Regions from separate parts of the Caballeronia sp. GACF4 genome, predicted to be linked through region 1. Evidence: riboswitches for the same ligand, from Rfam matches in the RefSeq annotation. Region 1 holds a riboswitch; the other holds the start of a gene.

Region 1 (11,792 bases):
GCGCAAGAACTGCACATACGCGGACGGCACTTCCATGTCGACGAGAAAGTACGAATGCGAGAAGCTGAAGATGACGAGCAACTGCTCCCGGTTCAAAAGCACGGTGTCGAGCGCCAGCAAGTGCGGCTGCGTGTGACGGATGGCAACCGCGAACGGAAGTAAGGCATCGCCATTGATGATGCGCCCGACGACATATGCCGCCTTGTTGCGAAAGAACAGCGACGAGAGCACGTGAATCTGAAAGTTCGGCGCGGGCATGAGTTGGCCAAAGGCCTCTTCGATTGCATCCACCACGCAATGCACGTCGCGCGGCAAATCCTCGAACGGAGGCTCCAGCTGAAAGTTCGTGACGATGCGTTCGAGCGTGGCCTGCAGCCCGTCTTTCTCGGGGTAATACGCGCGATACGTCGGCTTGGCGGCGGGCTCGTCGTTCTCGATGTATTCGGTCGAAATGGCGGGCCGCACGAAGATGAAATCGTTGTTGAAATACGAGCGATGCAGGATCTTGCAGCACACCGAGTTGAAGAACGTCTCCGCGCATTCCGGCTGCCGATGCGTCGTCAACAAGCCGATGAAGTGCAGCTTGATCTGCTGCCAGATTTCATCGTCGATGGTCTCGGCGTCGTACTCGTCTTCCAGCGACGTCACGCATTCCGCGACGCGATCGTCATAAGACGCGATGCGGTCGCGTGCGCGTTGCGCGAGCGCTTGCCAGTTGCCTTCCTCGAACAGATGCTTCGCCTCGACTGCCGCTTCGCGAAAGACGCGGTAATGGCGATCGAAGCCGTCGAGTATCGTCTGCGCGACATCGAAGCCTATTTGCGACGAGAGCAGCTTGGGGAAGTGATTCATGTCGGCTGGGCGTCTCGTTGGCCATCATGCGGCTTTGGCTCTGCGGGCGCGCTTTTCGACACCAGCGGCAAGGAGCGCGCGGCCTTGCTTCTCGTATGTTTCGAGTTCGGCGAGTGTCGTGGTGAGATCGACGAGTTGCCGCTCGAGCACTTCGCGATGCGCCGCGATGGTATCGACAAAAGCCTGCAATTGCCGCGTGCCGCCCGTGGGCGAGTCGTACAAGTCCAGCAGCGTGCGAATCTCCGACAACGTAAAGCCGAGCCGCTTGCCGCGTAGCGTGAGTTTCAGGCGCGTGCGATCGCGTGACGAATACACACGCCGCAGGCCGTTCGCGCCGTCGCGCTCGGGCGCAAGCAGACCGTGGTCTTCGTAGAAGCGAATGGCGCGCGACGTGATGTCGAACTCGCGCGCCAGTTCGCTGATGGTGTAGTGAATGGCTTGAGTCATTGCCGGCGCCGGAGCACGTGATCACACATGCGACGTTAGAATGAGGTTTACGTTATCGTCAACCTGACGAAATTGCAACGTGGCTTGAACCCGCATTCATGCACACTTCAGAGGCGCAAAAGAATGAACGCACTCGAACATCAACTCGATTATGTTTTTGCCGACGAATTGCCCGAAGCGGGGCGCGTGAAGGAAGTCGCGCCTGGCCTTTACTGGCTGCGCATGCCTTTGCCGTTCGCACTCGATCACATCAATCTGTGGCTATTGCGCGATGAGATCGATGGCGTGCAGGGCTGGACCATCATCGATTGCGGCATCTCGAACGAAATTATTCGCGCGAACTGGGAAAGCGTGTTCGACAGCGCGCTCGACGGCTTGCCTGTGCTGCGCGTGATCGTCACGCATTGCCATCCGGATCATCTCGGTCTTGCCGACTGGATCTGCAAGGGTGGCGACAAGGCACGCTGGAACGTGCGTCTCTGGATTGCGCTCGGCGAGTATGCAATGGGCCGCGTGATGGCCGCGGGCGATGGCTCGAACGCGGGCGGCGAGCGCGCGGCGAAGCACTTCGGGGCGCATGGTCTAACGGACGAGGCATCGCTCGATGCATTGAGAAAGCGCGACAGCTATTACCCGACGCTCGTGCCTTCCATCCCCGCCGAGTTCCGCCGTATCCGCGATGGCGACCGCATCGCGATTGGCGGACGCGAATGGCAAATCATTTCGGGCTACGGTCATTCGCCCGAACATAGTGCGCTGTATTGCGCGGCGGACAAGCTGCTCATTTCCGGCGATATGGTTTTGCCACGCATCTCGACGAACGTGTCCGTGTTCGCTATCGAGCCAGAAGGCAATCCGCTTGCGCTATATCTCGAATCGTTGGGACGCTACGAACACATGCCCGCCGATGTGCTCGCCTTGCCTTCGCATGGCAAGCCGTTTCGCGGCGTGCTCACGCGTATCGGTCAGTTGCGGGACCATCATCGCGCGCGGCTTGCGGAAGTGGTCGAGGCGTGCACGCAGCGTCCGTGCAGCGCGGGAGATATCGTGCCGATCATGTTCAAGCGCAAGCTCGATATCCATCAGATGACCTTCGCACTTGGCGAAGCGCTCGCGCATCTGAACTTGTTGTGGCTGGATGGCACGCTTACGCGCGAGACGGGCGAGGACGGGGTGATCCGGTACTCGCCCGCGTAAAACCCCTCACTGCACCGTCACAGCCCCGAAGTTCTGCCGCCCGAACGGACTCACGTTATAGCCGCTGACGTTCGCACGCGTGATTGCCGCCGCAGTCGGATAAACGAGCGGAATCCACAGCGCCTGATCGTGGATGATCTTCTGCGCGTCCACATAAGCCTTCGTGCGTTTCGCGACGTCGGAGGTGACCTTGCCATCCGCGATGAGCTTATCGAGTTGCGGGTCGCAGAAGCGCGCGAAGTTGATGCCCGACTTCACTGCATTGCAACTGAAAAGCGGCGAGAGGTAGTTGTCCGGATCGCCGTTATCGCCGGCCCAGCCCATGAAGAGCATGTCGTGCTGGCCCTGCTTGGCTTCCTTGATGAGTTCGCCCCACTCGATGATCTTCACCTGCGCCTTCACGCCGATCTTCGCGAGATCCGCCTGCAGCAGTTCGGCGCCAGCTTTCGGATTCGGATTCAGCACACTGCCGTTCGGACGCACCCAGATGGTCGTTTCGAAGCCATTGGGCAAGCCTGCATCCGCGAGCAGCTTCTTCGCGGCATCGGGCGAATACTTGTACGCCGCGATGTTCTTGTCATAGCTCCACGTGTTCGGCGGATACGGGTTCACAGCGGGCGTTCCCGTGTTTTCGAACACCGTCTTCGTATAGGTGGTGCGGTCGAACGCCATGTTCAACGCCTGCCGCACCTTCGGGTTATCGAGCGGCTTCTTCTGCGTGTTCAGCGCGACGAACGCGGTCATGAATGCGGGCGTCTCGCTAACCTTCAGCGACTTGTCCTTCTTCGCGTCGAGCACGTCCTGCGGCTTCGGCGACAACGCGATCTGACATTCGCCCGCCTTGATCTTCTGCGCGCGCACGGCGGCGTCCGGCGTGATGGCATAAATCAGGCGATCGACTTTAGGCTTCGGCCCCCAGTAGCTCTGATTCACGTCATAACGGATCACCGCGTCTTTCGTATAACTCTTGAGCACGAACGGACCGGTGCCGACAGGCTTGCTGTTCAGATCGACTTGCTGGTTCGCTTTCAGCAGCTTGTCCGCATATTCCGCCGAATAGATCGATGCGAAGCCCATCGTGAGGATCGGCACGAAGGTCGCGTTCTGCTCGTTGAGTTCGAACTTCACCGTTTTGTCATCGACCTTGGTCACGGCCTTGATGAGCTTCACGAGACCCATCGATTGCGCATGCGGAAAGCCGCTCGCGCCCGCGATCTTGTGCCAGGGGTTGCTGTCCGACAACATGCGCTCGAAGGTGAAGACGACGTCGTCGGCATTGAGCGGACGCGTCGGCTTGAAGTAGTCGGTGGTCTGGAACTGCACGTTCGGACGCAGATGGAACGTGTAGGTAAGACCGTCGCTGCTGAGGTCCCACTTCTCGGCGAGCGCGGGCGCGACTTTCTTCGCGGCCTCGTCGTATGACACGAGCGTGTTGAAGATGACATCCGCCGACGCGTTGGTCGTGACGAGCGAATTGAACTGCACGACATCGAAGCCGTCCGGACTCGATTCAGTACAGATGGTGAGCGGCTTGGCCATTGCGATAAGCGGCGCGGCGGCGAACGTCGCCGCGATGGCGGCAGCGAAAAGTGTGTTGCGCATGAGATCTCCCGTGACCCGGCTGGTCACATTACGATTGTTCTTGTGGCTGGTTTTACCCTGTGCGCGTGTGGCGAGCAAGTAGCGCATCCGCGCGGCTAGGTTAGCGAAGCGCTCGCCGCTCGACAACGAATCGTTGCGCATACGCTTATGCCTCGAACGCGCCGTGCGGGTTGCCGAACCGGGCGGCTCAGGCTACACTGCCCCGGTCTTTGGGGAGTAGCCTTCCTTCCATCAGCGAAGGAGAACGCGTCAACATCCTCGGCCTTGCTGCCGTGGCGCGTTCGACCGGTCGGTGCTGTCGCATCCGGCGGTTTGGCGAGACCATCGATGCGCTTTGTCGTTCTTGGTCGGACGGCGCATGGCGCATCGTGGTTCGCTGAACGTCCGACCGTGGAATCATCGTGTCCCCACAACTACAAAAATCCCTGTCTCGCTGCGCGCTCATTCGCGCATGCGCGTTGCATCGTTTCCCGCGAGGTGCCGCATGACGATGCTCTTCGTCGAACTCGCGTTGATGCTCGCGGTCATTCTCATCGCATCGGAACTCTTCACCAATGCGCTCGAACATCTCGGCGAACGGCTCGGCATATCGGAGGGCGTGACTGGATCGCTGTTCGCGGCGGTCGGCACGGCGCTGCCGGAAACGACCGTGCCGATCATCGCGCTGCTGGGCGGCACGGCGAGCCGTTCGGTTAACGAAGAAATCGGTGTTGGCGCCATTCTCGGCGCGCCACTCATGCTCGCGACGCTTTCCACTTTCCTGATGACGCTCGCGGTCATCAAATCGCGTGGCTTGCGCGGCCGGATCATGCCCGAGCGCAGCGGCTTCACGCGCGACCTGAACTTCTTTCTCGTCGCGTTCCTGATTGCGGCCGGCGCCATGTTCGTGCCGCATCATGCGTGGCAGGTGCGGGCGATGTTCGCGGTCGGCCTCGTCGGCTTATACGTGATTTACGTGATCACCACGTTCAAGGCATCGGCGAGTCTCGTCGAAAGCGGACACGGCACGGAAGCGCCCGAGCGTCTCTTCATCACGCGCGTGGGTTTGCCGAACGGTATCGGGTCGATCATGCTGCAGTTCCTGATCGGCATCGTGCTGCTCGTCGGCGGGGCGAAGGGCTTCATCCACGGTGTGGAAGGCGTGTCGGCGGCGCTTGGCATATCGCCGCTCTTGCTCTCGCTCATCATCATTCCGATTGCAACCGAACTGCCGGAAAAGGTGAACAGCATTCTTTGGGCGCGACGCGGAAAAGATACGCTCGCGTTCGGCAACATCACAGGCGCGATGGTATTTCAGGGCACCTTGCTGCCGGGCATCGGCATCATGCTGACGCCGTGGGAGCCGCGCGTGGAAGTGCTGACCGGCGTGCTGATCACGCTCGCGGCGGCGGCATGGCTGCGCTTCAACGCGCGCGGCAATGGCGTGGTGTTGTGGGCGTTGCTTGGCAATGGCATCTTGTACGCGGCTTATTTGACCTTAACCCTCGGCCGCTGAAGCCTTCGAGCGACGCAAATAAAAAATGCCCGCGCGAGGCGGGCATCAAGAGCGAAGCGCCGCGTCATGTCTGACGCGTTCTTCTCGTTGTTCTTATTAAGGTTATCGGCGCGTGCCGGAAAAACTTTAGAAGCGCGCGGCTTGTTGATATCGTCCGGCGGCTTTCGCCTGATCCATCGACTTGCGGTACGCGGTCGACAGCATGGCTTGCGCGGCGTTCGCACGGCCCATCGTTGCTTCGATGCTCGCCTGAATCCGGCGAATGGTCGCGAGCGATTCAGCCGGCTGATTCGCTTCCACGGCCATCAGGAGCGGCGTACGCGCCTCTGTGAGTTCGGCCGCGCGCGCCCAGTTTTCTTCGTTGACCGCTGCTTCGATCGCCTCGGTCAGTGCCCAGGCGTGTTGAATCATTTCTTGCTGGTTCATGTTCGTTCCTTACGACTTGTTGCTTGCCAGCGCGCCCGCGCTGTTGGTGCCGCCGAAGAGCGCGGTCAGGTAGCTGCCCTGCGTCGCCATCTGCGACATCAGCGTGTTGAGCGCGGTGAACTGATCGTTGTAGGTCGTGGTCAGTTGCGCCGTGTAGGAAGCGAGCGCGGTTTGCTGGTCCGTGATGCTCGAAAGATCGGCGGTGAGCGCGGTCGTGCGCGTATCGACGATACCGCCTGTCGCGAGAAATCCGGTCAGGCTGTTGTTCAGTTGCGCGGCTACGCCCGTGCTCGAATTGAAGAGCGATGCCACCGCGCCCGAGTTGCTCGACAATGCTGCGGTCAGCGCGTCTTCGTCGGTCTTGAGCGTGCCGTCCGGTTGCAGCGTAATGCCGATCGATGCGAGGTTCACCTGGCTCGTGCCGGAACCCACGCCCTTGGCAATCGTGCTGGAAAGGGCGTTGCGAATGGTGTTCATCATCGAGTCGCCGAGCAGCGCGCCGCCTTGCGAACCGGCTGCCTGGGTCGAGTCGAACGAAGTCAGCGACGCGGCCGTCGTGATGAAGTTGTTGTACGCGGTGACGAAGCCATCGATGGCCGTCTTCTGCGTGGCCGTGTCCTGCGCGATGGTCAAGGTCTGGGTCGTGCCGACCGCATCCGACGTGAGATTCAGCGTCACGCCGGACAGCGCCGTCGTGACCGCATTGGTCGAGCTGCTGGCAGGCGTGCCCGCGATGGTGAAGTTGGCGTCCATGCCGGCCGTCGTCTGCGTCCAGTTCGACGAGCTGATGGCCGTCTGTGCCGGAACCGCATTGCCGTTCGAATCTGTCGTGGCGGCGCTCAACGTCGATGCCACGTTGAGTTTGGACAAACCGTTGTCGTCGGGCGTCGTGCCGTCGGACTGCATGTTCGGCGTGACCGCCACGGTAATGCCGTTGGCCTGGCCCGTCGACGCCGAGCGCAGCACGAGGTGCGCGCCATCGGTGCCGTTGACGACCGCCGCCGTGATGCCGGGGTTACCGCTTGCCTTGTTGATCGCGGACGCAATGCCCGCGAGCGTGTTGTTCGAAGAGTCGATGCTGATCGACATGTCCTTGCCGCCCACCGACAGCTTCATCGTGCCCGTGCCGAGTTGCGCGGTGCTGGTGAACGCGGTGGAGGTAAGCGATTGCGAGGTGGCGATATTGCTAACCGCGACCGAATAAGTGCCCGCGACCGCGCCGGTGCTGGCCGTGCCGGTCAGACCCTTGCCGCTGCCGGTCGCCGTGAAGGCGCCGAGCGTCGTGCCGTCCGCGAGCGAACTCACCGAGCTTTGCAAAAGCGACAGCACGGACTTGAGCGTGCCGACCGCGGTGAGCTGGGTGTTGTCCTTGGTTTGCTTGGCTGTCAGCGCATCCGTCTGTCCGGCGACCTTCGCGTTGACGATGGCGGTGACGAGCGAGTTCACATCCATCGTGGAGTTGGTCGAGCCACTGATGATCGACTGCGCGGCCTGCTGGACGGCGCTGGTCGGATCGACCGTGGATGCCGAAGTGGTTGCTACCGTGGACATGTATGGCTCCGTTTCTGGCTTCTTGCCGTGAGCGGTTGAAGATGCGTTTTACTGCGCCGTCAGCAGGCGATTCGTCATGAAGGCGCCTCTGGCGGAAATGCAAATCGGGAGGCAAGCCTCCCTGGGTACGTCGCCGGCGCGCCGTGATCGAGACGCGCCGGTTACTGCGTCGGCGATGCTTAGCCGAGGAGCTTCAGAACCTGCTGGGGCATCGAGTTCGCTTGCGCCAGAACCGAGATACCAGCTTGTTGCAGAACCTGAGCCTTCGAGAGGTTCGCGGTTTCTTGCGCGAAGTTCGCGTCGGTGATCTGCGACTGAGCGGACGACAGGTTGGTCGACTGCGCGGTCTGGGTAGCGGCAACCGAGCTGAAGCGGTTCTGCACGGCGCCCAACTGAGCTTGCAGCGAGTTCACTGCATCCAGTGCGTTGTCGACTGCCTCGATTGCGGACGATGCGCCGTTCGCCTTGCTGATGTCGATTTGCGACACTTGCGGCGGCGTGTTGTTCGCGGTCAGCGCGCCGACTTCGGACGTTTGAGCTGCAGTTGCCGAAGGAACGTTGGTGCTGTTCAGGCTGATGCTCGTGCTGCCTGCGGACAGACCCGTGAACACGTTCGACGAGGCGAACGAGCTGCCGAGTGCCTTGTTGTCCTGGTCGGTGAACGTGTAGCCGCCGGAGCCGTCAGCGATGACGTTGACCGACGTGATCGTTGCCGAACTGGCAGCTGCGGATGCACCCGTGTTGCCCAGGCTCAGACCGTCGACCGTGCCGATGACCGTGCCCTTCTGCGGGTTGCTGCCGCCGAGCGACAGAGCCGAGACGTTTGCTGCCGAGCCGAGGTCGATCGTGATCGACTGGCCGACGTTCGCGCCAACCTGGAACGTCTTGCTGCCGGCGGTGCCGTCGAGCAGGTTCGTGCCGTTGAACGTGGTTTGCGACGAGATACGGTTGATTTCGCTGATACGCTGCGTCACTTCTTGTTGCAGCGAGGTCTTGTCAGCCGTCGACAGCGAGCCGCTCGATGCTTGCACGGCCAACTGACGGATACGCTGAAGGTTGTCCGTGATCTGCGACAGACCGCTCGAAGCCGTCTGAACCATCGACACGCCGTCGTTCGCGTTCGAAACGCCTTGGTTCAGGCCGTTGATCTGCGAGGTCATGCGCGAAGCGATTGCGAGGCCAGCTGCGTCGTCTGCTGCGCTGTTGATGCGCTTGCCCGACGAAAGACGCGTGATTGCCGACGACAGTGCGCTTTGCGTGCCGTTCAGGTTTTGCTGAGCGACCAGCGAGTTGATGTTGCTATTGATACCGATCATTTTGTTTCTCCGATGAGGCCTGGCGCATTTATCTGAGTTGATAACGCCATCGTTTGGCGGAAGCGTCCGTCGTTTGTTTGTTTGGCCGCTTGTTTAGGTTTTCGGCCCGTGCTAGGCAAACTTTAGTGCTCGTTTCGATTTGCCTGATAAATACCTGGAAATCCGTGCTAAAGCTTGCCCAGCGGGGCTCTGCTGCCGATGCTCGCGGTTTTTGAATGCCCCGTCTGAGAGCTTTAACGGCAGACGGAGCGACTTCTTTCGTTAAAAAATTCGCTTCAGACGTCGAACGTGGCCGCAGCCTTGCCGGCGCACCAGCGCTGCCACATCTGGCGCATGCTGGCGGAGAGCGCGCGGGCCACCGTGTCGGGCTGGAAGCCCGGCGATTGCAGGCAGCGCTCGCGCATGCCGGCGCGGATCTGCGCGAGTTCTTCGACCCGGCCCGCCCATTCGATGCCCTTCGCGACGAAGTCCGCGCGGTCGCGAGCCACGAAGTCACCGAGGCCCGTGTTGGAAAGCACCGACGTGCTGCCTCGGCTCGCGATCAGTTCGCCGGGCAAGGTGAGCGTGGGCACGCCCATCCACAGCGCCTGCATGGTGGTGACGCCGCCCGCGTAAGGGAACGTGTCGAGCGCGATATCGGCGTCGAGGTGATGCGCGAGATAGCGCACGAGCGACGAGCGCTGACGAAACTCGAGCCGGCTCACATCGATTCCTTCCTTCTCGAACCAATCGATCAGAATCGTGTGGCTGTTGTCGCGCGGCACGCCTGCGATCAACATGCGCGCATCCGGCACCGCGCGCAGCAGTTCCGACCACAGCGCGATGGTGCGCGGACGCAGTTTGTTGAAGCGGTTGAAGCTGCCGAAAGTGATGTGGCCGTTGGTGAGCGCGGGCAACGCGTTGAGCGCCGGCGCATGTTCCGAGGGCTTGAAAGGCGCATACGCCGGCAGATAAGCCAGCTTTTCGACGAACTGACCGTCGATCTGTTCTTCAGGCACATAGTGGCGATCGCCGATGTAGTAATCCATCGCGGTCATGCCGGTCGTGCCGAGATAGCCCATCCACGTCGCCTGGATCGGCGCGGGTTTGCGCGCGAAAGTCAGCAGGCGGTTATAGGCCGTGTGCCCCGAAAGATCGATCAGCACGTCGATGCCGTCCGCGCGAATCTTGTCGGCGAGCGCGGCATCGCTATAACCCGAGACGTCGTGCCAGCGCGGCACGATATCGCGCAGCGTGCGCGTGACCTCGTCGGTCACCGAGCGGTTGTAGTACGCGTGCACCGTGACGCTGGGATCGTTCACGAGATAGCGGAACACCGGCTCGATGAAGACAGCCACCGGATGCTGGTTGTAGTCGCCCGAGACGAAGCCCACGCGAATGCAGCGGTTCGGGTCCGGCTGGTTCCGATGCTTCTTCCACGTCGATTGCAGCGGCTTCGCGCATTGCTCGGCGAAGTACAGATGCTGCTCGAAGTACGCCTTCCGGTCGATTTCTTCCTTGTGCGACAAGCAGAACAACAGGTTCTCGTGCGCGCTGTCGCAAGTTGGATCGAGTTCGATCGCGCGACGCGAATGCTTCTCCGCGTCGTCGAACCGCGTCTGGTCCATCAGCACCACGCCGAGCGTTTCGTGCGCTTTCGCCGACAACGGCGCGAGTTCCACGGCGCGACGGCAAGCAGCTTGCGCGTCGTCGAGGCGCATCAGCGAGCGCAGCGTCACGCCGAGAATGCGGTGCGCTTCCGGATAGTTCGGGTCCTGCTCGATCATGCGCCGGCATTCGGCTTCCGCTTCGAAGAACTTGTCGAAGAGGCGCAGGGAGTCGGCCAGGATTCGGCGAACGTCGATTCCATCCGGCTTCAATTGCAGATAACGGCGTAGCGAGGGAATGGCCGACTGCAGGTCCATCAGGCGAACCTGGGCCACGCCCATGACTTCCCATCCCAGCAGAAAAGTGGGGAAGCGCTGCGTCAGGGTCTTCGCGAGCGCCACGGCTTCTTCGAGTCGCCCGCCATTGAAGTGCGCATGCAACTGCTGTACTTCCTGCGGCGTCGGCGTCGTGCGGCCGTTTGGCGCCGTGATGCCTTCGCGCGACTTTGTCGCATCGCGCAGTTCGGCGGCCAGTTTCTCGATTGCCGGCCCGCTCATGCCTTGCGCGACCGCGACTTCGAACACGATATTCGCCGCCGCGACCTGACCGCTGCGCGTCAGCACGTCGATATACGTAGCCCAATAGATATGCTGCGTCGGGTCCGTGCCGATCGCGGTTTCGAAGAACGGCACGGCTGCCTCGTATTGACCGCGCTGCGCCATCAGCATGCCGAGGTTGAAGTTGGCGTCGGCGTGTTGCGGCCGCGCGTCCAGAACGAGGAGATAGAGCTTCTCGGCCTCGTGCAGGTTGAGCGTCTGATGCTGCAGGATCGCGGCTTGCAGCACATCGGCGAGATCGGCCTCGAACTGCTGGTCGGCGTTCGTCGCGACGTGTGCGGGCGTTTGGTCCAGTGCTTCGAAGGTGTTCATGGTCTCGGCATTTCGGTAGCGTTGCACGGATTATCGAGCCGTCCACCTTGAGCCGAAGGGCGGAACTGGCGGGGAAAAACCGCTCAGTTCGGCGCTTTTGCGCGAGGCACCGAAAAGCGCGCCGAGCGCACGGGCGCGTTCCCGCGTATCCTTTTCGATCCGTACCCATCAAGCATCCGGAGCACATATGCAGACACGCACCATCGGCAAATCGGATCTCAAAGTCGCGCCGCTTTCTTTCGGCGGCAACGTGTTCGGCTGGACCGCGGACGAGCGCACGTCGTTCTCCATCCTCGACGCGTTCGTTGATCACGGCCTCAACTTCGTCGATACCGCCGACGTTTACTCCGCGTGGATCGACGGGCACCAGGGCGGCGAGTCGGAGACGAT
Region 2 (11,792 bases), on a different contig from region 1:
GCAAAACCGACTGATTACGCCGTTCTTCCAGAAGGGAGGATGTATGAAAGGGGATCGCTCGAGCCGTGCCGGCGCGTTGCCGTGGCTGTGTAGCGCAGTAATCGTGTCGGCCATCATTGGCGGATGCAGCGGGGGAGGCGGTTCCAGTTCGACTCCGGCGGCGGGCAGCAGCGCGCCGGAGTCGAATCCTTCGGCGGCCTCAAGTCCGTCAGCGGCGTCGACTCCGTCAGGCGCGTCGAGTCCCGCGGGTGCTTCGAGCCCTTCAGGCGCATCGGACGCATCCGGCGCTTCGGGGTCTTCGGGGTCTTCGGGCGGAGCGGGCGGGGGCACCGTCGTTGCCCCTGTCGCCCATCCGATGGACGTTGCGACCTATCACAACGACATCGGCCGCACGGGCCAGCAACTCGCGGAAACGAAGCTCACGCCCGCGAACGTCAATTCGACGACCTTCGGCAAGCTCAACGTGCTTGCGGCGGACGGACCCGTGGACGCGGAACCGCTCTTCCTGACGAGCGTGGCAATCGCGGGCGGCACGCACAATGTGCTCTACGTCGCCACCGAAAACGCCAGTGTCTACGCGTTCGACGCCGACACCGGCGCGATCCTGTGGAAATCGTCGACGTTAGGCGCAGGCGAAACACCGAGCGACGACCATGGCTGCGGCCAGATCACGCCGACCATCGGCATTACGGCGACGCCGGTCATCGACCGCACGCGCGGCCCGAATGGCGCGATCTACGTGGTCGGCATGTCGAAAGACACGTCGGGCAAGTATCACCAGCGCATTCATGCGCTCGACATCACGACAGGTGCGGAACTTTTCAACGGTCCGACCGAAATCGCCGCGTCGTATCCCGGCACGGGCGCGGGCAGCGCGAATGGCCGCGTGAGCTTCGATCCCGGCCAGTACGCCGAGCGCGCTTCGCTGTTGCTGCAAAACGGCGTGGTCTATACCGCGTGGACATCGCATTGCGATATCATGCCGTACACCGGTTGGGTGATCGGCTATAACGCCAGCACGCTGCAGCAGGCAAACGTGCTCAATCTCACGCCGAACGGCCAGATGGGCGCGATCTGGATGAGCGGCGCGGGCCTCGCGTCGGACGGCACGTCGATCTATTTCCTCGATGCCAACGGCACTTTCGACGCCACGCTCGACGGCAACGGCATGCCGATTCATGGCAATTTCGGCAACGGCTTTCTGAAACTCGGGACTTCGCCCGCCCTCGCCGTCACTGATTATTTCCAGCCGTCGAACACGGTGAACGAATCGGCGGCCGATGAAGATCTGGGTTCGGGCGGCGCGCTCGTATTGCCCGATCTCGTCGATGCGGGCGGCACGACGCATCATCTCGCGCTCGGCGCGGGCAAGACATCGACGATCTACGTGGTCAACCGCGACGCGATGGGCAAGTTCGATTCGAATGCGGATCACATCTATCAGGAGATCGTCGGGCAGATTCGCGGCCCGATGTTCGCCATGCCCGCGTACTTCAACAACACCGTTTATTTCGGCTCGATTGGCGACAGCATCAAGGCGTTCGGCATCGCGAACGCCGCCTTGTCCACGACGCCGACGAGCCAGACCGCGAACAGTTTCGGCTCGCCGGGCGCCACACCGAGCGTGTCTGCGAACGGCGCGGCGAACGGCATCGTGTGGGCGGTGGAGAATGGCACCATCGCCGTGCTGCACGCCTACGACGCCAGCAATCTCGCGCGCGAGCTTTACAACAGCAATCAGGCGGCGGGCGCGCGCGATCAGTTCGGGCAGGGCAACAAGTTCATTACGCCGATGATCGCGAACGGCAAGGTCTATGTGGGGACGCGCAACGGCGTGGGCGTGTTCGGTCTGCGGTGATGCCTGTCATGGACGCGGATTGGTGGCGATGAATTGCTTCACGGCGGCGTAGGCGGGCTTGGGCGTCTGGCCGTCGTCGAGGATCACGCCGTAAGGTCCTTCGCCGCCAGGCGGATCGTCGTAGAGCTGGTAGATCTGCAAGGATTCGATGTCGTAGCGCACCGCGATCGCTCTCAGGCCGCCGAGCATGTCGTTGGCAAGGAAGGCGGCCGCTTGCTGATCGGTGCCGAAGTCGGGCCGCACGCCCATTTCATTGATCCATACCGGCTTGCCGAACCGGGCAAGCGCGCCGATGACGTTGTAGCAACCCGTGCCGCCGCACGCGTGCTCGATGTTGCCCTGGTCGGAGTACCAGTGCCATGCCGTGATGTCCCACGTCACGATGGGATGCCCGTCCGAACCGTCCGGCTGTGTGCCGTTCGCGAGCATCGTCACGAAGCCGTACTGCATCCACGCATTGCCGCCCATGACGATCTTGCCCGACGGGTCCATCGACTTGATGCCGGCGATCATGCCTCGGATGACGCCACGCGCAATCTGGAACTTTTGGTTGTCGAAGTCCGTGGGCCGCACGCCGTCCACCCATCCGGCGACCGTTGCCGAGCCGAGTTCGTTGGTGACTTCGTAGTAGGCGTAACGCTGCACACTCACGACGTCGCGCGCGAGCGCATAGGCCGATTGGTAGGCGGAGTCTTCATCGGCGAAATCGATGCCCATCAAGATCACCGGGTACACCGTCACCCCACCGGCGGCCAGCGCGTTGGCCACATTGGCGAGACGCATGGCGGTTGATTTGCTATACACCTCGTTGCGATACAGTTTGATGCCGAGATCCTGAAGCTGCGCTAATTGTCTGGCGGCGCCAGCAAGATAATAGACATCGCCGTAACTGTTGTGACCGTTCATTCCGTAGAATAAATCGCTGGCGACAGGATTTATGGCGGTGGACGCGGCGTGATGACGATAGCGTGAATCATCGACGCTCGATGGCACGTTAGCGCTGTCCGAACCACCGCAAGCGGTTAATAACAGACTTGCTGAAAAGATCGCAGGCAAAACAGGTTTTGTGTTTCTGCAAAAACTAATTAAGCGATGAGCGATTTGCATAATCCAAAACAAGCCGATGACGTGTGCTCGCTTATGTCGCGGAAAATTAAATTCATTCGCGAACGCGAAGACAGGTGAATAGCGCGATGCTGATAACGTGAAGCGCAAGCGGGGCCGCGCCTTTTGCCGAAGGGAATGGCGCGGTGCGTCGAGAAATATAGACGGTGACAGACGGGATAATCAAGACTTAATCGCGTCACTTTCACGAGCCGCGCTTATCTTTGCGAGATAATCGAAGAGCGGAGGATGTAATCTTAATGGCGACAGCGATTCAGGCTTCAGAAGCAAGCGCGTTGCGAGATTTATTTGGTCGGAAAAATCAAAGCTGAATAGTCAGCGGGCAATGCGCGGCGCATTTGAAAATAGAAAATTCGCGACGCGCCGCCCACGACGTGTTGGAGAGAATGATAAACGACGTATGCTTCTGACCTTTGTCGTTTCAATCGACTTCGCGCGTTCTCGAATTACGCATCCGATCCAATATCGCGCGGCACTTCGCCAATTTGCCGAAACACGCTCAACCAGTCTTCCAGATGCCACGTCTTCGACACACGGTCATCGCGTATCTCATGGAACGAGTGAATGGCAAATCGAACCGGCTTCGATGTCGCCGCGATGCCCATCAACGGACCGGACTGCGTACCGCTCACTTCCGCGCGCACGCCGACGCGATTGTCCTGCGTGAGCATGTCTAGAATCTCGATGCGCATGTCAGGCAGCGCAGCCGCCATCTCCGCGAAGATCGGGATCATCTGGTCGGGACCGGCCTCGAAGCCGGCCGGCTCAGGCAGATATTCCCAGTCCGACGTCACGGCTTGGCGCAGCAAGTTCACGTCCTTTTGCGCGAAGGCGGCGTAAAGACGCTCGACGGCCGCGCGGGCTTCTGACTGGGTGATGTGTTCTGCCTCCATGGTGCCTCCTGAGCGTTAGGGATGCGGCGTTGCAACCCACTTTAACCCAATGGTCCGGATCGGGTGATCTGTCGTGTTAAGCTCGCATTTCTTCGTTGGGGAGTAGCCGGCTTTCCCGCCCGGGAAAGCGTCCATGTCAACACGCTCGGTCTTTCGACCGTGGCATGGGCAGCCGTCACAGGTTGGCAAGACCATCGACAGAATGCGCTTCCGGTCGGGCGCGCCTTCTGTCCTTGTGCTTGCCCGACCAGACCAGAGCGCTACTCGATGAACCTCGCTTCCACCGTATTCCTTGCTTTCGCCATGTCCACCGACGCCTTCGCCGCCGCCGTGGGCAAAGGCGCGAGCCTGCATAAACCGCGCATCGGCGAGGCGCTCAAGGCGGGAGTCATCTTCGGCGTAATCGAGGCGCTCACACCGCTCGTCGGGTGGGCGCTCGGCCGCGCCGCCGCGCAATACGTCACCGCGTGGGACCACTGGATCGCTTTCGGCCTGCTTTTCGTGCTCGGCGCGCGCATGATCCGCGAAGGCTTAAGCAAATCGGCTCACGAAGAAGAGAAGCCCAATTCACATTCCTTCTGGGTCCTCGCCGTCACGGGCTTTGCCACCAGCATCGACGCGATGGCGGTCGGCGCGGGCCTCGCGTTCATCGATGTCGATATCTTCTCGACCGCCGCGACCATCGGCTTCGCAACCATGCTCATGGTGACCATCGGCGTGATGGTCGGACGGCTGGTCGGCGCGACTATCGGCAAGCGCGCGGAGATCTTGGGCGGGCTGATTCTAATCGGCGTGGGCAGTGTGATCCTTGCGGAGCATCTTGGTTACTTGAGTTGATGCGAAGTTCTGCATGTCGCGTTTGAAATCGCCGCCCATGCCACGAACTCACCACTTCGCCTCATCCGTTCCCGGCGGCACCGATGGCCTCGCGTAACCCGCCGGCGTGCGCTCGAAGCGCGCGCTCGGCGTGACCGCGCGCAGCATGCCGAAACCCGATTTGCTTTCCTCGGTGTATGCGGCGATGTCCGGCCGCGCCGTCTTCAACCCTCCGTCGATACGTCCAAGCCCGCGCAGCCAGTGTCCCGTCTGTGCGAGCGAAACCTCCACGTGCCAGCTACCGCCTTCCGTTTGTTGCTTCCATAGCGCGGCGGCCGCGCCGAACGCCATCAGAAAGCCGCTCGCCATGTCGAGCATCTGCATGGGCAGCGCTCGCGGTTTGCCATCGCCCTGCGCTTCGCCTTCGGCGGCGTTGAAGCCTATCGCGGTCTGCACGAGCGAATCGAAGCCACGCCGATCCGCCCACGGACCTTCCGTGCCATAAGCCGACAAGGACACGTACACGATGCCCGGCCGCCGCGCCACCAGCGCCTCGGGCCCGAAGCCAAGCTCGGCGATCCCGCCCGGCCGATAGCCTTGCGAGAAGACATGCGCGTCATCGATCAGCCGCCACAGCGTCGCGCGACCGTCTTCCGTGCGCAGGTCGAGATGCGCGGAGCGCTTGCCGCGACTCGTCTCGGCGATAGCGGGAATGTTCGGCAGATGCGGCGAATTCACGAGCATCACGTCCGCGCCGAACGAGGCGAGCGCTCGACCGCCCGTGGGACCGGCAAGGATGCGCGTGACGTCCAGCACGCGGATATCGGTCAGCGGGCGCGCGTCATTGTCGAGCGCGGGCAGCGCGAGTGGCGCGGCGTCGCCGATACGCGTGATCTTCAGCAACGGCTGCGCGGCGATGGCTTTGGCTTGCGGCGTCGCATCCCATTCTTCGAAGCTGCGCAGCATCGTCACGACGAGGCCGCGTTCGGCGCACGCGGTTTCGTAATCGTTCGCGCGCCATTCGAGCAGCGCGCGTTCGGCATCGGCGCGCGTGGCGCTGTGCGGGTCGAGACCCAGCACGCGCAACGCGCCATCCTGATGATGCTCGAAGTTTGCGTGTATGCGCACGTAGCCATCGGCCGTGCGGTAGAGGCCCGAGAATTCACCCCAGGTCTCGGGTTCGGCACCATCGACCGTGAACCAGTCGGTGCATTCGACGGCCGCGTGCGTCATGTCGACGCTCACGCGCTGGCGGTCGACGCCGCGCGCATGAGCCAACTCGGAGGCCGCGAGCGCTGCCGCCGCGATGGTCGATTGCGCCGCTTCGCCCACGGCGAAGGATGACGGGAACACCGGGTCGTGTCCGGGTAGATCGACGAGGTGGAGGGCATCGTCGGGGAGGCCGGCGAGTTGCCAGAGATTCGTAAGCGTTGCGAAAGAAGTCATGGCGATGAGTGCGCGCGGGTCAGCGATAACGCATTGTCGCGCCGATTGATTGAGCGCGCACGTTGCGCTTGTCTGCAGCGCGTGGATCAGCGGAAAAAGTGGTCCGCGAGGCGGCGCAGGCGGTCGCGACTTGACGCCGACGGCTCAACGCTTGGCATAGGCCCGCAGGATGCCCACCGCCAACCGCCCGCACACCCTCACTTCCCCGCCATCGCCAACACGCGCTCCAGCTCAGGCAAATCCACCGGCTTGACCAAATGCGCGTCGAACCCGGCCGCCCGCGTGCGCGCCATGTCTTCGTCGGAACCAAGACCCGTCATTGCGGCGACGATCACACGCTTGCCTTCATCGCGCATCTGACGAATGACGTCGAAGCCCGTCATGCCCGGCATCGATAGATCGAGCAGCACGACTTGCGGACGCGTCGTCCCGAACGATGCCAGCGCTTCCGGGCCGTCATACGCCGCGCGCGCCGCGTGACCGAGCATATCGACGAGCAAGGTCATGCTGTCGGCCGAGTCGCGATTGTCGTCGACGACGAGCACGTCGAGCTGACGGCTCGCCACCGCATTCGGCGCGGAAGGCGGCATGATGCCCTGCGTGGGCGGTTGCGCGAGCGGCAGCCACAAGCTGAACGCGCTGCCCTTGCCAGTGCCGCCGCTCTTCGCCTCGACGTGGCCGCCATGCAATTCGGCGATCGCTCGAACCAGCGTGAGGCCGATGCCAAGCCCGCCTTCATCCGGATGCGCGCCCGGCGCATGCTCCTGCACGAAAAGATCGAATACGGAGGCGAGCGCATCGGCGGAAATGCCGCGACCCTGATCCGTCACGCGCAGAAGCGCCGCGCCGCCGCGTGGACCGATTTCCAGCCGGATGGTCGACTCGGGCGGACTGAATTTCGCCGCGTTGTTGAGCAGGTTATTGAGCGCTTGCACGAGCCGCGTCGGGTCGCCATTGACGAAGAGGCGCTGGCCGCTGTCGTCCACGTCGAGCCGCTGCCCGCGCGCCTCGAAAAGCGGTTGACTCGCTTCGACACTCAGGTGCACGACATCGGCGATATCCACGGTCTCGGTCGCGAGCCGGATCTTGCCGGAACTCACGCGGCCCGCTTCGAGCAGATCGTCCACCAGCTTGGTCAGATGCGCGAGCTGCCGGTCGACGATATGGCGGCTGCGAATGACATCGGCATCGTCGGAAGCCTTCAGTTTGAGAATGCTCACCGCGTTGCGGATGGGCGCGAGCGGATTGCGCAGTTCATGGCCGAGCAGCGCGAGAAACTCGTTCATGCGGCGGCTCGACGCCTCGAGTTCTTCCAAACGCCTGCGCGCGGTCATGTCGCGCGTGATCGCGACGAAGCCTTTTTCGCGGCCATCGGCGGCGGGCAGCGCGCTCAGAATGACGTGCGCCCAGAACTCCGAGCCGTCCTTGCGCGTGCGCCAGTCCTCGTGTTCCGTGCGGCCGCGTTCCGCCGCGAGGCGCAAGTCGTCGCCAGGACGGTCGCGGCCCTGTTCGTCCGACAGATAGAAGAGCGCGAAATGCCGGCCGATCGCTTCTTGCGCGGTGAAGCCGTAGAGCGCGCGCGCGCCGTCGTTCCACGAACGGATGATGCCATCGTGGTCGAGCATGCAGATCGCGTAATCGCTCACCGAATGGATGAGGAGCCGCAGGCGTTCGTCCGCTTCCGTCGCGCGGCGGCGATCCGTGATGTCGTGAATGAAGCACGCGAACTGCCGCTGCCCGTCGAACCACACTTCGCTGATGGTCAGCTCGGCGGCGAATTCGCTGCCGTCGCGGCGCAGCGCATGCAGTTCCACGCGCGTATTCATCATGCGCGCCTCGCCGGTGGCGAGATAGCGCGTGAGACCGGCGCGATGCGCATCGCGATAACGCTCCGGCACGATGAGCTGCGCGAGTTCGCGGTCGAGCGCCTCTTGCGCGCGCCAGCCGAAGAGGCTGGTCGCAGCCTCGTTCCAGTCCACGACCATGCCGGCTTCGTCCATGGCGACGAACGCAATATGCGCGTTGTCGAGCACGGTGCGGCGACGACGCATGGCATCGGCAAGCTTTTTTTCGTATTCGATACGTAACGACAATTCGACCGTCAGGTCCGCATTGACGCTTTGATTCTCTTGCAGGAGTTTGCGGTTCTCCTGCGCGATTTCCTCGCGTGCAAAGGTTTCCGCAATGCACGCGCAAAACGCGTTGAGAATGGAGATATCGCTTTGGCTGAAGTAATCGGGTTCGCTTGAAATGAGTTTCAGCACCGCGACCGAACGGCCTTCGTAAATGACCGGCGCGACCACCATGGAGACAGCACCGACGGCTTCGCATGCAGCACGATCCACGCGATGATCATTCGCCGTATTGCGGCTGATGAGCGCTTGTTGCCGCGTGATGCACAAGCCCGAAAGACTGCCCGCGGTGGGCAGACGCGTGCCGACGCTTTTCGCGGCGACTCCGCTCGCCGCGCAATAGACGAGCTGATCGCCTTCGATCCACTCGACAACCGCGGACGCCACGCCGGCAACTTCCCTCAAGGTATCCGTGACTCTTTGCAGATAAGCGGGAAGCGGCAGCCGGGAATGGGCGAGACTTGCAAAAATAGCGAACCAGCGCTGAAAGTGCGCCTGACGGTTATGTTCCGCCTTTGATTTCATGTTCGGAGTCGAAGCCTCGAATTGCGAGTGCATAGCTCTTGTTCCAATCGACGGATCGCGAATTGTAATCGCGGAAATATCGAAAAGCGCAGCCGATATTTTATTTTGGTATTGAAACACAAAATCCTGCGCAAACGTTTGCGAGGAGAGGAAATTTTGACTCCGCTTGTAAGGCGTAGCTGAATCGATTAGGAGTCGATACGGCGAAACCCGCCTTTCGGATGCAAGTCATGCATGCCTTTTAATCGCCGGACCGATTGAAAAACAATATTCTTTATAGCTTCAGCGGTAAAAACAGCGAACTTCGAATACCGATTTACTTGCCTTCGTCAGAAGCCGGTAAATTTTAGCTTCCGGCTTCCGGCTTCCGGCTTCCGGCTTCCGGCTTCCGGCTTCGGGCTTCCGGCTTCGGGCTTCGGGCTCATGCAGTCCGCGCCGCCGGACGAATGCCGGATGGCCGCGCCGCCTTGAACCAGCGTTCTGCCGCCACCCAACGATTCTTGCCCGCGCGCTTGGCTTCGTAGAGCGCGTTGTCGGCGTCGCGCAACACGCCGTCGAGTTCGCGGTCGTCGTCGCTGAACTTCGCAATGCCGATACTCACGCCGATCCCAAGCGCCATCCCGTCGTTCGCCATGAATGGCTTCGACAGTTCGCGCACGAGCGTGTCGGCGAGTGCCGGCGGGTCGGCTTCGGGAGGCGTCACGATCACGAATTCGTCGCCGCCCAGGCGCGCGACCAGCGCGCCTTCGCCCGATACCAGGCGCAAGCGTTTCGCGACGAGCGCGAGGAGCGTGTCGCCGATTTCGTGGCCGTGATCGTCGTTGATCGCCTTGAAGCCGTCGAGATCGAGATAGAGCAGCGCGCTTTCATCGTTCTGATAACGCTTGCCTGGCACGCGCGAGCGCAACGCCCGGAACAGACCGGCGCGATTGAGCAGGCCGGTGAGCTCGTCGTATCGCGCGCGGCGGTCGTTTTCCTGCTCGGCCTTCATCGTCGTGACGAGCATGCCGTTCAGGCGGTACGCGGCGGCGCTCATCGCGAAGAGATAAAACGGAATCTGCAGGCACGTGACCCAGAGCGTCGGCTCGCCCGACAGGAGTGCGCCTACGCAGCACGGCCCGAGCGACAGGAAGATCATCACGGCGACCAGACGCGGCGCGCCGAAGTTGCGAAAACAGATGCCGCCGACCATCGCGGCCGCAGACAAAAACGAGAGCGTGGCCGCGACCCAGTCGCCGGAGAGCACGCTGACAAGGGCGCCGTAGCCGACCGTCGCGCCCCACATGGGCGCGAGCAGCACGTAGAGATCGGTGAACGTGGCGCGCCGTTCGCGCGCGCGGCGGCGCGCAAGGACGAGCACGACGAGCCGTACGAAACACACGGCGATTTCGAGCGCGAGCCACACATGAAACGCGATGGTCGGATGACGGCGCGTGAGCACCCAGGCGACGAGAATCGTGTTGAGCACGCCGCCCGCGAAAATGGGCAGCGTGCCGAACAGACTGCCGACCAGGGCGACGCGAATCGCGCGGGGGATGTCCGGCCCCGCGTGCAGTAACCACTTGGCTGCCCGCAAGCGGGGCAGCGTGTACACCTCAGTCAGTTGGTCCATGTCGGTGCGATGCGCGGATCGGCAAAGGCCGGAGTGGCGAAAAGCCATCCATCACAACGGTTAACGGCGGGGGCGCGGGGAGCTTTAGGGCGCCGATGATGGCCGTTCGACGCGAAGCGTTCCGCCTCCACCGATCGAAGCCGTAAAGGTTTACCCCTGCAACTCCTTCATTGACACGCCCCGCTTGTCTCAACTACGCTGAATGTACATTGGATGCACTGAACGTTTTCAGCGCAAACCGAGGCCCTCACCAGGAGACATCGATGGAGACGCGTGCGCGCTGGACTCTCGTAAGTCTGTTGTTCGTAGGTGGAGCGATCAGTTATCTCGACCGGGCGGCGTTATCGATCACCGCGCCGCTCATTTCCCGCGAGCTCAACCTCGATCCCGCGCAACTCGGCATCGTGTTCTCCAGCTTTTTTGTGGGCTACGCGATCTTCTGTTTCGTCGGCGGCTATTCGGCGGATCGATGGGGACCGAAATCCGTGCTCGCCGTCTCCATGCTCGTCTGGTCGCTCTTTTGCGGATTGACGGCAACGGCGGTCGGCATCGTCAGTCTGTTGCTCGTGCGCATTGTCTTTGGCATGGGTGAAGGGCCGCTCTGCGCCAACATCAACAAGCTCGTGTCGAACTGGTTTCCGCGCAGGCAGCAGGCGAGCATGATCGGTATCGCGAATTCCGGACAGTCGGTCGGCGCGGCGATCGCGGGGCCCGTGGTCGGCTTTCTCGCGCTGGCGACGAGCTGGCGTATGTCGTTCGTGATCATCGGCGCGGTCGGCACGCTCTGGGTGCTCGCGTGGTTGCTGCTGGCGAAGGACAAGCCGTCGACGCCCATCGAGGAATCCGCCGAAGCCCTCGCGCAAGACGACGCGGCCCTCGCCGCCGATGGCTCCCCCGCGCCGTTGTCCACTTACCTGCTGCGCCCAGCGATCCTTTCGACCGCGTTCGCCTTCTTCGGCTACGCCTACATCCTGTACTTCTTCCTGTCGTGGTTCCCGAGCTATCTGACGATGGCGCATCACCTCAGCATTCAGAAGATGGCCGTGGTGAGCGTGATTCCGTGGGCGGTCGGCGCGACGGGCCTCGTGGTCGGCGGCCTGGTCTGCGACTGGATCTACAAGAAGACCGGCCGCGCCATCTTCGCGCGCAAGATCGTGCTGATCACGAGCCTGGGCGCGGGCGCGGTGTGCATCGGCGTGACAGGCACGGTGACGGACCTGACGAGCGCGGTCACGTTGATGGCCATCGCCGTCTTCTTCATGTACGCGTCGTACAACACCTACTTCGCGATCGTGCTCGATACCGTGGAAAAGCGGCGCGTCGGCGCGGTCGGCGGTTTCGTGCACTTCATCGCCAATCTGGCGGGGATCGTCGCGCCGGCCTTG

Evidence for each region. Region 1 has a riboswitch for manganese ahead of NCR40_RS00455 (sodium:calcium antiporter). Riboswitches for the same ligand answer to the same signal wherever they lie in the genome.
Region 2: another riboswitch for manganese. It lies ahead of mntP (manganese efflux pump MntP); the one in region 1 lies ahead of NCR40_RS00455 (sodium:calcium antiporter).

What each region holds. Positions count from the first base shown of each region.
Region 1 covers NZ_JALQDW010000002.1:84,386-96,177, forward strand. The annotation lists gene aceK (bifunctional isocitrate dehydrogenase kinase/phosphatase) at 1-852, opposite strand, end outside; gene NCR40_RS00440 (MerR family transcriptional regulator) at 877-1,299, opposite strand; gene NCR40_RS00445 (MBL fold metallo-hydrolase) at 1,423-2,496, shown strand; gene NCR40_RS00450 (ABC transporter substrate-binding protein) at 2,503-4,098, opposite strand; yybP-ykoY riboswitch at 4,298-4,451, shown strand; gene NCR40_RS00455 (sodium:calcium antiporter) at 4,583-5,593, shown strand; gene NCR40_RS00460 (flagellar protein FliT) at 5,720-6,019, opposite strand; gene fliD (flagellar filament capping protein FliD) at 6,029-7,570, opposite strand; gene NCR40_RS00470 (flagellin) at 7,750-8,886, opposite strand; gene NCR40_RS00475 (tetratricopeptide repeat protein) at 9,162-11,402, opposite strand; gene NCR40_RS00480 (aldo/keto reductase) at 11,590-11,792, shown strand, end outside.
Region 2 covers NZ_JALQDW010000026.1:133,591-145,382, forward strand. The annotation lists gene NCR40_RS24545 (PQQ-binding-like beta-propeller repeat protein) at 356-1,858, shown strand; gene NCR40_RS24550 (glycoside hydrolase family protein) at 1,865-3,073, opposite strand; gene NCR40_RS24555 (ester cyclase) at 3,430-3,876, opposite strand; yybP-ykoY riboswitch at 3,962-4,129, shown strand; gene mntP (manganese efflux pump MntP) at 4,144-4,713, shown strand; gene NCR40_RS24565 (CoA transferase) at 4,762-6,138, opposite strand; gene NCR40_RS24570 (hybrid sensor histidine kinase/response regulator) at 6,336-8,795, opposite strand; gene NCR40_RS24575 (GGDEF domain-containing protein) at 9,217-10,407, opposite strand; gene NCR40_RS24580 (MFS transporter) at 10,671-11,792, shown strand, end outside.